Regions from separate parts of the Rothia sp. HMSC069C01 genome, predicted to be linked through region 2. Evidence: predicted binding sites of a transcription regulator. Region 2 holds the regulator's gene; the other holds the start of a gene.
What was found. Region 2 encodes HspR, which represses chaperone genes until heat shock. Its sites were predicted from a motif close to AAGTTGAGTCNNNNNGACTCAACTT; they were not measured.
Positions count from the first base shown of each region.

Region 1: clpB (ATP-dependent chaperone ClpB) is a predicted target of HspR. The motif match lies at 3,995-4,019, and genes of this name have one in related genera.

Region 1 is NZ_KV817379.1:188,598-196,871, reverse strand. It holds gene HMPREF2981_RS01435 (VIT1/CCC1 transporter family protein) at 254-1,462, opposite strand; gene HMPREF2981_RS01430 (Dps family protein) at 1,747-2,247, opposite strand; gene HMPREF2981_RS01425 (HAD family hydrolase) at 2,524-3,183, opposite strand; gene HMPREF2981_RS01420 (hypothetical protein) at 3,258-3,851, shown strand; gene clpB (ATP-dependent chaperone ClpB) at 4,077-6,674, shown strand; gene HMPREF2981_RS01410 (VOC family protein) at 6,873-7,250, shown strand; gene HMPREF2981_RS01405 (PadR family transcriptional regulator) at 7,410-7,946, opposite strand; gene HMPREF2981_RS01400 (Sir2 family NAD-dependent protein deacetylase) at 8,097-8,274, shown strand, end outside.
Region 2 is NZ_KV817381.1:58,377-66,650, reverse strand. It holds gene HMPREF2981_RS02365 (TY-Chap domain-containing protein) at 1-778, shown strand, start outside; gene HMPREF2981_RS02360 (amino acid permease) at 924-2,396, opposite strand; gene HMPREF2981_RS02355 (amino acid permease) at 2,901-4,364, opposite strand; gene HMPREF2981_RS02350 (hypothetical protein) at 4,750-5,154, shown strand; gene trmB (tRNA (guanosine(46)-N7)-methyltransferase TrmB) at 5,296-6,114, shown strand; gene HMPREF2981_RS02340 (heat shock protein transcriptional repressor HspR) at 6,164-6,619, opposite strand; gene HMPREF2981_RS02335 (DnaJ C-terminal domain-containing protein) at 6,623-7,663, opposite strand; gene HMPREF2981_RS02330 (nucleotide exchange factor GrpE) at 7,866-8,274, opposite strand, start outside.

The DNA.
Region 1 (8,274 bases), on a different contig from region 2:
CACTATCGGGAGAGTGCCAACGGCAGGAGTTTTTCTATTGGGCTTGCGAGGGAGTGTAAAACAAAGAACCAGTCTCTCCATTATGATTACTCTTTGCGCAATGCTGTATAGCCGATGACCTGATATGCAAGTAGCTAAAGCTGAAAGACTGCTTGGATGCGCCAGTTCAGGATGCCACGTCATATGCGTGGCATTTCGTGTATCGCAAAGGGGCAACGCCGCTGGCGTAGAGAAAGTATGGAACGGAATAGACCTACCCCAGCGTAGTGCCGAAGGCTAGGCCCAGCAGGTAGGTGATGCCCGCCGCGCCTAGCCCGATAAGGATTTGGCGCAGCCCGCGGCGCATCGGGGAAGAACCCGAGAGCAGGCCCACAATACCGCCGGTGAAACCCAGCGCCATGGTGACGAACAGGAGCGAAAGCAGCATCGCCCAGAGGCCGGAAAGCCCGAAAATATAGGGCAGAATCGGCACGAGCGCCCCGGATGCGAAGAAGCTAAACGAAGCCGCCGCCGCACCAATATCCGTACCCAGTGCTACATTCTCTTCCTCACCTTCCTCATTAGCACGATGCGACAGTGACGGGTCGCAATCGCAGTCGAGGTACCCGAAACGTTCCAGCGCGCGGTGATGCGCCGCCTCCTCATCCATACCGCGCGCCCGGTAGATGAGCTCAAGCTCGTTCGCATCAATATCAAGGTCACTCGCCACGCGCAGGGTTACCTGGGTCGGCTGGGATGCATCCAAAAGTTCGCGTTGGGAACGCACCGAAACGAACTCGCCCGCCGCCATGGAAAGCGCACCCGAGAGCAGCCCGGCAATCCCCGAAAGCAGCACCATAGAGCTGGATGCGCCCGAGGCCGTAATACCGATCGTCAGCGCCAGGTTCGAGACCAGCCCATCGTTCGCGCCGAACACCGCCGCGCGGAAGTTACCCGAGAGCTTTTCACGCCCGTTAGTGGCTAGGGCACGGATAATTTCTTCGTGAATAGCCTCGTCAGCTGCCATTTCTTCGGTGGCATCCGGATCCTCGGCGTAGGGGGAGCGGGATTCGGCCATTTGCGCCATTGCCAGAATAAAGACCGACCCGAAATGCTTCGCCATGAACTGCAAAAATGCGGATGAGAGCGACGGGCGGACGGGTTTGCCAACGTGTTCACCGAGCATATCGCGCCAGTGTTGTTGATGGCGTTTCTCAGCCTCGGCAACCTGCATCAGAATCTCACGCTCTTCGCCCTCGGCACGCTGGGCCAGATAGCGGTAGATGCGTGCCTCCGACTCTTCATCGGCGAGATAACGCCGCCACCGCCGGATTTGTGCTTCACTCGGCTGGGTGACGGGATGGTGCCGTGCCGGTATGTGCCCGGTCGCCGGGGAAGAATCTTCGGATGCGGTGCGAACCCCCTCAGTCTGTGCGGTGAGAAGATGCTCGCTCTGAGTTTTATGCGGTTCGGCCGATGTCATAGATATCCCGGGTAGATTGGTGTGCAACTCACCAGCATAGGGGGTTCGTCCTCGAAAATCTAGGAAAAGGTGCCGGTGCTTTTATGTTCGCTGCGTCGAAAAATATCTTTCCCAGTACCCTCATTGGTACGTTTCTTCATGCGAAAAAGAATTTACAGGTAGCGTGAGAAACGGCTGTTAAGAAAACCTGAGGAAAATCAATACAGGGGATAGTTAGGACAATAAAGGTGCCGCCTCCCGCGTAGGGGAGACGGCACCTTTCGTTCTAAAATCCTGTGTGCGGATTACTTGATTTCGCCTGCGCTATTCTCTAGGAATGCGCGAACGAACCACTGGAACTTCTCAAGCTCAGCGGTCTGGCCGATCAGCAGATCCTCGGTAATGGGGTCAACCTTGCCGGCGAACTCGATAGCCTTGCGCTGGTCTTCGATCACGCGGGTGTAGACATCGTTGAGGGCGTGCAGGTGCTCGGTCACGCGAGCGCGGCCTACGGGGTAATCCTCGTGGTTGCGTGCTGCGACCAGCGCACCAGCGAGACCATTGGGGGTTGCACCCAAGGTTGCCATACGTTCTGCGATGTCGTCCACGAAGTTGCGAACGGTGTCGACCTGCGGGTCAATCATTTCGTGCACGGCGATGAAGTCGGGGCCGGTTACGTTCCAGTGTGCGTGCTTTAGGGAAAGATGCAGTTCGTTGAGGTCGTGCAGGCGAGCCTGCAGAACCTCGGAAATTTCTTTGCCTTCGTCAAGAGTAAGTCCGGGTGCGGTGTATTGTGCGAATGTCATGTGAGACTCCTTCTTAGTGCGTAGATGCTGCTTCAAGGGGGTAGACGGCGGGGGATTCTCACCCGCTATCTCCTCACAAAAGCGTTATCCTTAGTAAATCATTTTTACGCCCCGGAGTCAAGTTTATTTTTAGTAATTCATAATAAGGGTGGCTTTGGATGCGGTTCTGACAACGCTAAAAAATAGCCCAGATAAGGCTTAGCACACCCCGCCACAACCCTGTGCAATCAGTGAACCATCATCGTGAATACAGTGAGGAATACGAAAATCGGGCGGCTATTCGCCTAAGGCGCGCACCGCATCCAACGTTAACTCGGTATGTAACATGCGGGCATGCCCCAGCTCGGCGGGAACCTCAAGCTCGCCCGGCACTACAATTACTTTCATGCCCGCCGCTGTCGCGCTGCGCACCCCGGATGGCGAATCCTCAAGTGCCACACACCGGCTAGGCTCAACCCCCAAACGCTGCGCAGCCAAAAGGTATGGCTGCGGATCCGGCTTTGGATGCGTCGTCTCATCGTTGCCGATAATGACCGAGAACGTTCCTTCCGGGGCGGCATCGGCTGTACGCTGAGCGATCGACGTAGTCGCATTCGTAACAATTGCCGCTGGAATCTGGGCATCACGCACTTGGGTCAGGAAACGCTCAATACCGGGCAGAAACTCCACCTGCTGATGCGCCAGCGCCTCACGAACCTTGGCAACCAGGCGCTCATTAATCTGTTCATCCGGCAGATCAACCCCGCGTTCGCGCAGGCGGTCAAGCGTAAATTTCATGGAAAGCCCCAGACAATCCAGGGTATCCTGCTCGGTCCAGGTGCCGCCGAACTCGGCCGCAAGAGCAACCTTCGCGGCAGCCCACACCGGCTCGGTATCCACAAGCGTGCCGTCATGGTCGAAAAGAATTGCGGCGGGAAAAGAAGAATTATTCGTCATAGTTTAAGCCTACAGGTCGGGTGTTCAGGTGCCCATCATCCTGCACATGTGCCACAGCTAGTACTATGGGCTATGTGAATAACGTATCCGAACATCACGAAGGGCAGGCACCAATACGCCCGCCGCAGCGTATGCATCCGATCCGGATTATGACGCTTTATCTGGCCTACCCCATGGCGTTTGTCTCTGCCGCCTGGATTACCGTAGGCCGTGCTCTCTTTGGTGCCGCTGGTGATCTCGTGCCCATTTTTGCTATCTCATTTGGCCCAGCACTCGCCGTAATTCTGTGTCTGGGTGCATGGTGGATGTTTCGTGATGCGCATCGTCGCGTCGCCAGCGGCGAGTACGCGCGGGTTGGTGCATCCTGGGGATTCGTATTTTCCGTGTGGGTCTGCTGGGTGCTCGCATTTCTCTTTGGGATGTTCATTCCCGACTACCGTGCCGGGGTACCGGTGTCAGGAATTGGTGCGCTCGCGGGTGCCGATTACGTGGGCTACGGTGCAGGATTTGGGAATACTTTCGGAATTTTGACCTTTGCCATGGCTATTACCGCCGCTGTGATCGCTTTCAATGCCAATAGGCGCTCGGCGCGCATGCAGCAGGGTGTTACTGACGAGGTTTTGGAGGAACAGGCGCGACAGCAAAGCCCGTATGACTTCTTGGACTGAGGCCTAGTCTGGCCCTCTCATCCCGCGCCCTAAAAAGGCTCTTTATGCGAATAAAGCGTATTTTTCACCGCTTTATTCGCATAAAGAGCCTTTTTAGCACTGAATTTTGGTTCCAAAAACCCGCATTAACCCCTTGCATCCAAACCTTGAGTGTAGTAGACTCAAGTTAGCTGTAAAAAGAAGGCGCAGGATGCGCCCCGCACAAGACGCGAAAGGATAAGATTTATGGACGCAAAATTCACAACCAAGAGCCAAGAAGTGCTCTCCGCCGCTAATATGAACGCGCAGACAGCGGGTAACCCCAGCATCGAACCTGCGCACATCCTCAAAGCACTGATGGATCAGCGAGAAGGCGTTGCCGTAGCGGTTCTCAAGGCCGCAGGGCTCGATATCGACGCCATTTCGGAAGCCGCATCCGCAGAGATTAAGAAGCTGCCGAAGGCATCTGGCGCATCCGTACAGAACGCAAACTTCAGCCGCAGCGCCCTCGCCGCTATTCAGAGTGCGCAGACCCACGCTCAGAAATTCGGTGACACCTATATCTCTACCGAAATGCTGCTGCTGGGCATCGCAAGCGGCGATAGCGATACCGCTCGCGCGCTTGAAAACCTGGGCGCAACTGCCAAAGTTATCGAAGAGACCATTCCCCAAGTACGAGGAGACCGCACCGTGGATACCCCGGACCCCGAAGGCACCTTCCAGGCCCTTGAAAAGTACGGAACCGACCTGACCGCGCTCGCCCGCGAAGGCAAGCTCGACCCCGTGATTGGCCGAGACTCCGAAATTCGCCGCGTGGTGCAGGTGCTTTCCCGGCGTACCAAGAACAACCCCGTGCTTATTGGTGAACCCGGCGTCGGTAAAACCGCCGTGGTCGAAGGGCTGGCTCAGCGCATGGTCTCCGGCGACGTCCCCGAATCCCTGCGCGGTAAAACCCTGATCAGCCTTGACCTTGGATCCATGGTTGCGGGCGCTAAATACCGAGGCGAATTCGAGGAACGCCTCAAGGCCGTGCTCGAAGAAATCAAGAAATCCGAAGGCCAGATCGTCACCTTTATCGACGAGATGCACACCGTGGTTGGTGCGGGCGCATCCGAAGGTTCTATGGATGCGGGCAATATGCTCAAGCCCATGCTGGCGCGCGGCGAGCTGCGCATGATTGGTGCCACTACGCTTGACGAGTTCCGCGAGAACATTGAGAAAGACCCCGCCCTGGAACGTCGTTTCCAGCAGGTGTACGTGGGTGAGCCTAGTGTTGATGACACTATCGGTATTCTGCGCGGACTCAAGGAACGCTACGAGGCGCACCACAAGGTGCAAATCTCGGATGCCGCCCTGGTTGCCGCCGCAGCACTTTCAAATAGGTACATTCCCTCACGTCAGCTGCCCGATAAGGCGATTGACCTGGTGGATGAGGCCGCATCGCGCCTGCGCATGGAAATCGACTCGGCCCCCGAGGAAATCGACCAGCTGCGCCGCGCCGTAGACCGTCTGACCATGGAAGAGCTGGCCCTCAAGAACGAGACCGACCCGGCGTCGAAGGAACGCCTGGCGGCGCTGCGCAAAGACATGGCTGATAAGAAAGAACAGCTGGATGCGCTCAACGCCCGCTGGGAAGCCGAAAAGGCCGGTCTGAACCGCGTGGGCGATTTGAAGAGCGAAATCGACGAATTACGTTCGCGTGCCGAGGTGGCACAGCGCGAGGGTAACCTGGCGGATGCATCCCGCCTGCTCTACGGCGAAATTCCCGCCAAGGAGAAGGAACTGGAAGAAGCTCAGCGCGCCGAAACTGAGGCTCATGGCGAGGCTATGGTCTCTGAAGAGGTCACGGCTGACGACATTGCTGAGGTTATCTCTTCCTGGACGGGTATTCCCGCCGGGCGCATGCTTCAGGGCGAATCCGAGAAGTTGCTGGAGATGGAGAAACGTATCGGTGAACGCTTGATCGGTCAGGAAGCCGCCGTGGTTGCCGTAGCGGATGCGGTTCGCCGCGCCCGCGCCGGAATTTCCGACCCGAACCGCCCGATTGGTTCCTTCCTGTTCCTGGGACCGACTGGCGTGGGTAAGACCGAGCTTGCGAAGGCTCTGGCGGAGTTCCAGTTTGACGACGAGCACGCCCTAGTGCGCATCGACATGAGTGAGTACGGCGAGAAGCACAGCGTTTCCCGCCTGGTGGGTGCGCCTCCCGGATACGTGGGTCACGAAGAGGGCGGTCAGCTGACCGAGGCCGTGCGCCGTCGCCCATACTCCGTGGTGCTGCTGGATGAGGTTGAGAAGGCTCATCCCGAGGTCTTCGATATTCTGCTGCAGGTGCTTGATGATGGTCGTCTGACCGACGGTCAGGGCCGCACCGTGGACTTCCGTAACGTGATTCTGATTCTGACCTCGAACCTGGGTTCGCAGTACCTGGTCGATCAGGAGATGCCGTTTGAGGAGCGCACCGAGAAGGCGATGCAGGTGGTTCACCAGGCGTTCCGTCCCGAGTTCCTGAACCGTCTGGACGACATCATTATGTTTGAGCCGCTCTCTTCCGAGCATCTGGGACAGATTGTGAACCTGCAGATTCAGGGCATGGGCAAGCGTCTGACCGACCGCCGCCTGACCCTGGATGTTACCCCCGCCGCCCTGGAGTGGCTGGGCTTGGCAGGGTACGATCCGGCCTTCGGTGCCCGTCCACTGCGTCGCCTGGTACAGCGCGAGATCGGCGACCGTCTGGCGAAGGGTATCCTCTCGGGTGCTATTCACGATGGTGACACCGTAGAGGTGGATGTGAACCCGGATGTTGCAATGGACGGTCTGTCAGTGACCTCCAAGCGTGACGACTAAATCATCACGGCGCAAAATAGAATGCTAAGGTGCAGCGGGAGCGTAGTTTACGCTCCCGCTGCAACTTTCTTCATGGAAATAGTCTCTCCAGAGCTAGAACGCTATTTATTTCCTCGTACGCTCGGAATAGCGTCCTGAGTATGTTACTACTGAAACGACGGCAAGCGAACCGTTATTAAAGCCATAAGGAGGCTACCAGTGATCGACCATTTCGGCATCAACGTCAAAGATATTGAAGCAAATAAAGCATTTTATGAGGCAGTGCTGGCGCCGCTGGGCTATGCTAAGACGATAGATGAAGAGCCATATGGCATGGGTTTTAGCAACCCAGACCGCACGCAGCACACGGGAATGTTTTGGCTTGGGAAAGGTGAGCCCTCCTCACCGCTGCATTTCGCTTTTACTGCGCCATCGCGGGCGGCGGTAGATGCATTCTACGAAGCAGGCTTGGCAGCGGGAGGGCAGGATCATATCGCGCCAAGTGTGCATGCTGACTATCACCCGAACTACTATGCCGCCTTTCTTATCGACCCTAACGGGCATAAGATCGAAGCGGTATGCCATAAAGCGCCATAGAGGCATACAGTAGGGTATATTACTGGCTCTAATTCCTCTCCAATTGATGCGTCGCTGCTGAACGAGAACGCACTATTACCTTTGCACATAACCACTCCCCGGAAATGCAAGGCCAGCGAGGTAGCCGTTATCGCCGACTCAAGAGTGCGGAATCAGCCCTTACTTCTTACGATTCTGATAGAAATCCTTCTCGAATTTGCGTGCCCAGTCCGCAATAAGTCGGTAGGTGTCGGAGCATAGCTCTAGGGTTGCCTTCGCCTCTATCTGGTCGTCGATGGATGCGGCAGCCTGTTCCAGCCGATCTGCCCACTCGCTGTAGGTATCGGCGATAGACTGCAACAGCTCGTGCCCCATCTTCTCGTCCACCATGCGGATATTCGCGATGACGGAGACAAAGTTGAAGTCTACGCGCGCAGGGCTGGAGGCAATATCGTAGAGAAGCTCATGAAGACGTTCCTTGCCTTCGAGAGTAATGGAGTAGACCGTGCGCTCAGGCATAGCACTGTCTTTGACGGTGGTGCTCTCCACGTACCCTTGCTTGTAGAGTTGCACTAGGTTGCGGTATACGGAGGGTGAGCTGATGCGCGCCCAACTGCGCACTCCGCGCTGGTCCATCATTTTGTTCATTTCGTAGGCGCTCATCGGGTGCTCATGCAGAGCCCCCAGGATCATAGCGTCGATAGTTGGGGTTGCCATGATGCTTCCTTTCACTATTGCTGTTGCTAATAATACTATCAGTAATACTAGTCTTGTATATAGGAGTTTGTGATCAAGAGAACCCGAACAGGGAAGTAGGTTGCCCGTCCCTAACTGGGGAGAGAAACGTCCCCGACATACACTAGACACATGGAGAAATGGACCGATACGCAGAACTTTGCAGACGCGGGCGAGAAAAGCACACTCATCGCCTCCGCGCATCGCGCCGCCATTCGCTCCATTGAACGAGTCGTCACCGAAACCGTTACCCCGCACAACCCTCTATACGCTGCCGAGGGCATCGAAAAAATGCTCCGTACCGGTGGCG
Region 2 (8,274 bases):
TCCGCCCGATTATGCGGAGTACAACTGGCAGCTGGGCGGTACTTCGCTCACGGATATGGAATTCCGCAACCAGCTGGGCAGGTTCATGAGTTACTGTATTCGGTATGATCGGCAGCCGACGGTGCTTGCCTACGGAACATGGTCTACCATGCGCAGTAATCTGGGTCGGGTGCCGTTTCTGGCGGCGGTGCGCGCGAAATATGGATCTTGGCATACCGCCTTGCAGGTGGGCCGCACAATGGTGACCGATGCCCTGCAGATGACGAAGAGTGAGGTCGCACCGGTGCGGGTGCCGCCGCATCCGCCAAGTATTTCACCCGAGCAGCTTGCGGTGCAGGGTATTGGGGTTGTGAAGTCTGAGCAGACGGTTTCTGCCCGCGACCGCTGGGACGAGGTGACGAACTCACTCGGTCAGCGTTTGGCGAGCCTGCCCTGGAGCAGGCATCTGCGCACCTACTATGTGCTCACGGGTGCCGCGAATGCTAACGCAATGCCGCTTGTGTGCATCTACCGCTCCCCCGCCGGGTTCCTGTGCGAAATTGCGATGGAGGCTGAGGTTTTGCCCAAGTTCAGTACCGACTACCTGCGTTCGCACGGGTGGGTGGCGCCGACCCCCATGCAGCCTATGTGGAACCGGAATGTTTTTGACCCTCATGAGGCCGCGCAGGATGTAGTACAGGCGATGCGCTGGGGTATGGGCTGTTCCCGCTGGGACTACTACCGCACGGATGACCTGGTGCTGGATGCCGAGGATACCTCGGGCACCGAGGCCGGTTAATCCGGGGCGCGGATTCTTCCGTTTCTTCTCCCCTATCACGCTAAAAGGCTCTTGATTGAATAAAGCGTTAGAAACGCCGCCCTATTCACATCAAGAGCCTTTTTATACCGGAAGTAATGCGGAACAGATATCCGTAGAAGTATCCTTACTTATTATTCTTCGGTGCCTTCATATCCACCACCGGATGCGACTGCGTAATGCTGGTCTCCGGGATTTCGGGGTTGATGCTGTTCTTCACAAACCACCCGATAGTCAGCAGGATGAACCAGATGGGCATGAGCATCAGACCGGTGAGAGTGTCTTTATCGGTAGCAAGAATCCCGATGATGAAAGCAAAGAACGCAAGCACGATCCAGCATGCCACCACGCCGCCGGGCATGGGATAGGTGGTTTCCCGGTGCAGGTTGGGGCGCTTCGCGCGGTAACACAGGTAGCTGACGAGGATCATCGACCATACGAAGATCACAAGTACCGCCGCCATCGTGGTGACCAGCGTGAACGCCTCAATAATCGAGTCGCCAGCATAGAGCAGGGCGATACTGGAGAGTAGCAGAATCGAGGTGAGGAACAGCGCATTGCGGGGCACACCGCTCCCGGAAAGGTTACCGAGGAACTTCGGGGCGTAACCTTCCTGCGAGAGACCGTACACCATGCGCGAAGTCGAGAAGATACCCGAGTTCGCCGATGATGTTGCCGAGGTCAGCACCACAACGTTCACGATATGCGCCGCAATGGCAATACCGGCGAGGGTAAACATGGTCACGAAGGGGCTCTTGGCCGGATTAATTTCACGCCAGGGGTTTACCATCAGAATAACGATCAGGGCACCCACATAGAAAATGAGAATACGAACCGGCACTGAGTTAATAGCCTTCGGCAGAGTCACCATGGGGTTCTGGGTTTCGGCGGCGGTAGTACCTACCAGCTCGGACCCCATAAAGGCGAAGACCGCGATCTGGAAGGCGCCTAAGAATCCGGTGGCACCGTTGGGGAAGAACCCACCGTCGTTCCACAGGTTGGCTACCTGAGCGTGAGCACCGCTGGGTGTCGTGAAGCTCGTAGCAACCATAATGGCACCCACGATAATGAGGGCGCAGATGGCAACAATCTTAATCATGGCGAACCAGAACTCGATCTCACCGAAGTTCTTCACCGAGGGCAGATTCAGCGCCAGCAGCGCAATAATCACGACGAGTGCTGGAACCGCCTTCGGTAAATCGGGCCACCACAGCTCGGTATAGCCCACGATTGCGATAATATCTGCGACCGCGGTGACCACCCACATGAACCAGTACGACCATCCAAGGAAAAACCCTGCGGGGCGCCCGATCAGGTCGGTAGCAAAGTCTGAGAATGACTTATATTTCAGGTTTGATAGAAGGATCTCACCCATCGCACGCAGCACCAAGAAGATAGCGGCGCCGATAACCATGTAGACCAAGAGGATAGATGGACCAGCTTTAGAAATTGCCTTACCGGAACCCATGAAAAGCCCGGTACCAATAGCACCGCCGATAGCAATGAGCTGGATGTGTCGGTTGCTCAGCCCGCGGTGCAGTTCTTCAGCATTATCTGTCGTGTCTGCCGCCGATGCGGCATTATCGTGAGGTTGCTGCATGACAGTTCCTCTTTCGTGGTTGGGTCCCGCAGCCGAGCGGGACAGCCCCGGCTTTCGGGGCGGCAAGTGCAGCACTCAGCCCGTAAGATACGGTGAGCTATCACAACTTTTGAATATATATTCTACATAACAGGGACGGTATTGTGTAATTATCTCCAAGAAGTGTGTCGCGTATCTATAGCATGCGTCACGAACAATAAATTCTTTATATCGAAATTCAAAAAATTTCGGAAGGAATCTGTGAAAAACCCTTGACAATAAGCCTTACTTTCGGAAAACACAGCGCACGTGAGGTACGTCCCTTTATTGCCTAACTCGCCACATTCTCAAAAGAAAAATTCTCATCATATATGATTTCTATACAAATTTAAGAATATCTATACATACTGGGGTCTGTTCTGGTACATGCCGTATGTCATCGCCCCCAAAGACACAGCGGGCGGGATGCCGCACGTTTTTTCTACGCACCGCGTCCCGCCCGCTAATGAGGAAGAAATAAACTCGCTACTCAGATTCCACCTGTGCCGACTCCGCAAGAAGGCGCTTACGCGCATGACGGCGCACCATAATCTCATACCCAAGCTCGACCCCAATAAACCAGATAGGGCTAAGCGCCAGAGCCAACCCGGTTTCTGGCTGCAAGCTCAGGGCATAGATCATCAGAGCGAAGAACACCAAACCAACCCAGCTCATCGTGCGACCGAACGGCATCTTATACTGAGAGACTTCATGCCGTTGAGGGAACTTCTTGCGGTATACCAGGTACGACACCAGAATCATCGACCATGTGAAAATACCCATAATTGAGGCCACCGAAGTCACGACAGTAAACGCTTCCAGAAGCTCACGCCCAAACGCCAGCATCACCAGGCTAAAGAGCAGAAGAACCGTCGTCAGGTACAGGGCGTTCGTGGGCACACCGTTCTTCGAGAGCTTCTTCAGGAAGGAAGGCGCATTCCCCTCCTCTGCTAGGCCATACACCATGCGCGAGGTCGAAAAAATACCTGAGTTCGCCGAAGATGTTGCCGAGGTCAGCACTACAAAGTTAATGAGCGAGGCAGCAATTGACACACCCGCCAGTGAGAACATCCCCACGAAAGGGCTCATGTTAAGGTCGAGTTTATCCCAGGGAGTCACCGCAAGAATTGCCGACAGCGGCAGCACATAGAACAGCACCATGCGGAAAGGCACAGCGTTAATCGCACGCGGCAGGGTACGTTCGGGGTTCTTCGTCTCTGCCACGGCGGTGCCCACCAGCTCAGCACCCACGAACGCGAACAGCGCAATCTGGAACGAGCCCAAGAAACCCGTTAAACCGTGAATAAACACACCGTTGCCCGAAGGTCCCGGGCGATCCCACAGGTGCGTGATGGAGGCGACCGTTCCATCCGGGCTCGTAAACCCGAACACGACCATCACGGCACCCACGGCAATAAGCGCCAGAATCGACACGATCTTAATCATCGCGAACCAGAACTCGATCTCACCGAAATTCTTCACCGAGGGCAGGTTTAGAGCCAGCAGCGCCCCGATTACGATAAGCGCGGGAATAAACGAGGGAAGTTCGGGAAACCAGTAATGCGTGTAATCCGTAATCGCCAGCACATCCGCAATACCCGTGGTCACCCAAAAGAACCAATACGACCAGCCGACGAAAAAGCCCGCGCGCGCACCCAAAATATCCGATACAAAATCGGTGAATGACTTGTACTTCGGGTTAGACAGCAGAATTTCGCCCATCGCACGCAGTACAAAATAGATGATGACGCCAATAATCGCATAGACAAACACGATGGAAGGTCCCGTGAGCGAAATAGTCTTCGCCGATCCCAGGAACAGCCCGGTACCAATCGCACCGCCAATAGCGATGAGCTGGATGTGTCTGTAACTTAAGCCACGCTGCAGGCTCTCTTCACCCGTCGAACTCTCGTTCTCGGTAACGGCATGTTCGGAAGGCCGCTGTGTCACTATTCCTCTTTTCTATGCGCGCTCTGCCCTGCGGGCTACAACCTCGACAGGAAGCCCCGACCTTCGGGGCATCACGATGCAGTTCAGATTTTCGCACGAGCACGGCTCACGGAAAATCGCATCGTTACGCCATGACTACACAGAATTCTACCCGCAAAAGGCGCCTGCACCGATTACGTCTTAGGTACTGGAAGCGCGGCAACACGCCGAGGGCACATCTCTACTCTCCCGCTAAAACGCTGAAAAATAATGCTTACCGCAAAAATTATGTTAAAACTTTACGATTAAATAAACTTTCCTGAGGTTTGCCGCTACAATTGCAATGCCCGGTGCGGAAACACCGCATCACTCATCTCATCACAAAATATCAGGAGGACACTCACTCATGGGTAAACTATCAAATGCTGCACTGCGCCTCACCACGGGCGCGCTCGTGCTCGATGCAGGCATCAAGAAACTCGGCGCCGACGAAGGTACCTACGCATATCTGCAGCAGATGGCAGCAACCGGCGTTCCCGCCGTCGCCAAGCTGGAGCCGAAAACCTTCGGCAAACTTATTTCATACTCAGAAACCGCACTCGGCGCCACCCTGCTGACCCCCTTTATTCCTGCCCGCCTCGCGGGCGCGGGTCTGACCGCCTTCGGTGCGAACCTCATGACCATGTACTTCCGCAACCCCGACATGCATGACGGTGCATTCCGCCCCACCCAGGATGGGCAGCAGCTCGCCAACAACATCGTGATTCTCGGCGCGGGCTTAGCGCTGTTGTTCTCCGGCAAGAAAAAGTAGCCTGCACGGCGAATTTGCGGTCGCAAAGACCAAACGGGGGCAGTTTCTTCAGTACAATGAAAAACTGCTCCCGAAATTTTTAACTCCCCAGAATTTTTAACAGTGCCTCTCTCCGCGCGCCGCTACGTTATCCTGATAGGTATGTCATCTCAAGAGCAGAACGCGCAGACCACCGCATCAGCCAACGCCGATGCGCCCCAGACGCCCGAGAAGAAAACGGTACCGCCCGAGTTCTTCCGCCAGCCCTACTCCTTCGTGCGCCGTGGCGACCGCCTGACCTCGCGCCGCCAAAAAGCGTGGGACACCTACTCCCAAACCCACGTGCTCGACATACCCCGGCTGCAGGCAGATACCTCTGTAGCCCCCGAAGCCGCCTTCGACCCGGTCACAATCTACGGGCGCGAAGCCTACCAGGTGGTCGAAATCGGTTCCGGGCTGGGCGAAGCAATCGTGCACCGCGCCTGTGAAATGCCCGAGGCAAACTTCCTTGCTGTTGAGGTCTATACCCCCGGCATTGCGGATCTGCTGCTCAAGATGGGGCAGGCCGGGGTTGAGAATGTGCGCGTCGCTCAGGCTAACGCCCCCGAACTGCTCGATAACATGCTGGAAGAAAATTCGGTTGATGAGCTCTGGGTTTTCTTCCCCGACCCTTGGCACAAGTCACGCCACCACAAACGCCGCCTGGTCTCCCCCGCTTTTGCCGACAAGGTTGCGCGCGTGCTCAAACCCGGCGGAATCTGGCGCCTTGCTACCGACTGGGAAGAATACGCTCACGTGATGCGCGATGTCATGGAGGCACACCCCGACTTCGAGAATCTGCATGCCGGTGAAGGCGCTACCGAGGACGACCCCGTGGGTGGTTGGGCGCCGCGCTGGGAGGGGCGTATCCTGACCAGCTTTGAGAGGAAGGCTCGCGAGGCAGGAAGGCGCGCCCACGACCTGACGTATAGGCGTAAGTAAATACTCGCAGCTGCCGTTTCAAAGCGGCAGGTATTGGGGCGGTCAAGCCCTATTTCTGCCGGTACAGCACTACCGCCGAGGAGCGTTTGCGCGGCGCCGGGCGCTGCCCCCGCTGGATGTTCACCACATCCCCGCGGGTGCTGGCTGCGAACACTCGTTCCGCCAGGCCCAGTTTGGCGTGCGCATCCTCAAGCTGAGCCTGCAGGCGGGCAATATGATCCCGGTGTTCCTCAACCATCTCTTCAAGCTCAATAATCCGGCGGATTCCCTCAAGCGAAACGCCCTCCTGCGAGAGCTGCTGAATACGCTGAAGTAAATCCACATCGCGCTGCGAATAGCGCCTGGCCTTACCCGGCGCACGCGAAGGCTGCACCAGCCCCAGGCGATCGTATTGGCGGAGTGTCTGCGGGTGCATCCCCGCCAGCTCCGCCGCTACCGAAATCACAAAAACCGGCCGGTCGGCGCTGTAGGCAGATGCCGACGACTGCTTATTATGGGCACTCATAAGCTACCTAACTTTCTTCAAAAGGTCCTCACGGGGGTTCTCCTGCGGCGCCAGAGCAATGAACTTCTCGAAGGCTTCCTTCGCCTCATCGCTTAGGTTCTGCGGCAGGTGTACCTCGGGGATCACCAGCAGGTCGCCGGTGCCCGACTTGGTTGTGAACCCGCGTCCTTTCGCACGCAGTTTACGGCCCACGCTGCCGGGGGTCAGCCGCAGTTTGACGGTTTTACCGCCGGGTACGGGTACTTCCAGCACACCGCCGTTGACGGCCTCTTCCAGAGTGACGGGGGCACGCAACACCAGGTTGTTTCCTTCGCGACTGTAGTGCGGGTCATCTGAAACACGCACGGTCACGATCAGATCGCCGCCGGTGCCGGGGCGGCCCTTGCCACGCACACGCACCTTCTGCCCGTCCTTCACACCCGCCGGGATGCGCGCCTCAGTACTCGTGCCGTCCGGCAGGAACACGGTCGCCTTGGTGCCCGTGTACGACTGCGGCAGGGTAATACGTGTGCTGGTGGAGAGGTTATTATCCTGCGGGGCACGCTGCTGCCTGCCGCCGAAGCCTTGAGCTCCCCCGAACCCGGTGGCATCCCCAAAATCGGCACTCGTGAACCCGGCGGTACGGCGTGAACCACCCGCGCCGCCAACGCCACCACCGAAGAGTCCACCGAGCAGGTCTTCAATGTTGATACCTTCGCCACCGCCGCTGGTCGTGAAATGCACGTTTTGGCCGTTAAATCCGCCGAAACCACCGGCACCACCAAATCCGCCAGCGCCGCCTCCGAAGCCGCCATTAGCGAACCCTGCGGCACCGTATTTACGAATCTGGTCGTATTCTTCGCGCTGTTTCTTATCCGAGAGTACATCGTAGGCTTCGGAGACTTCCTTGAATTTCTTCTCGGCTGTCTCGTTCCCGGGGTTTAGGTCGGGGTGATATTTGCGCGAGAGTTTGCGGTAAGCCTTTTTAATATCAGATTCAGAGGCGTCTTCTTTCACGCCGAGGGTTTTGTAAAAGTCTTCTGACAGCCAGTTTTCGCTTGCCATGTAAGTTCTCCTTCCCCGTCGTCCGGGGTTCTTGTAACGCCCCGTCCAAAGGGGCACAACCTTAGTTTTTAATCCTATATAAAGTTTAGTCTACTAGACTCAATTTTGGAAGAGAAATCCCAGAAAATCCGCGGAAATATACGGCAAACGGGCGGGCTCTCAATTCCTCAAGAACCCGCCCGTTATGTGCTCTACGGAGCGTTTATTCGGCGACAGCCACCGCAACCTGGGCGGTGCGTACCACGCGATCTTTCACACGGTACCCGTATCGCAGAACCATCGAAATATGGTCCGGTTCTACCTCGCTGGTCGGCTGCTGCATAACCGCTTCGTGAATATTCGGGTCGAAGGGCTCGCCCACCTCACCGAAGCGTTCCACGCCTTCTTTTTTGAGAGAATCCTCAAGCTTGGTGGCGATCGCAGCGAATGGGCCTTCCTGCAGGTCGCCGTGCTTGCGTGCGGCATCAATATCGTCGAGCACCGGCAGAAGCAGGCTCACGATATCGCTCGCCACGAATTCTCGAAGCTGTTCCTTCTCGCGGGCGGCACGGTTCTTGAAGTTCGTGAACTCCGCCTGCAAGCGAAGCAGGCTGTCCAGGCGTTCTGCCGCG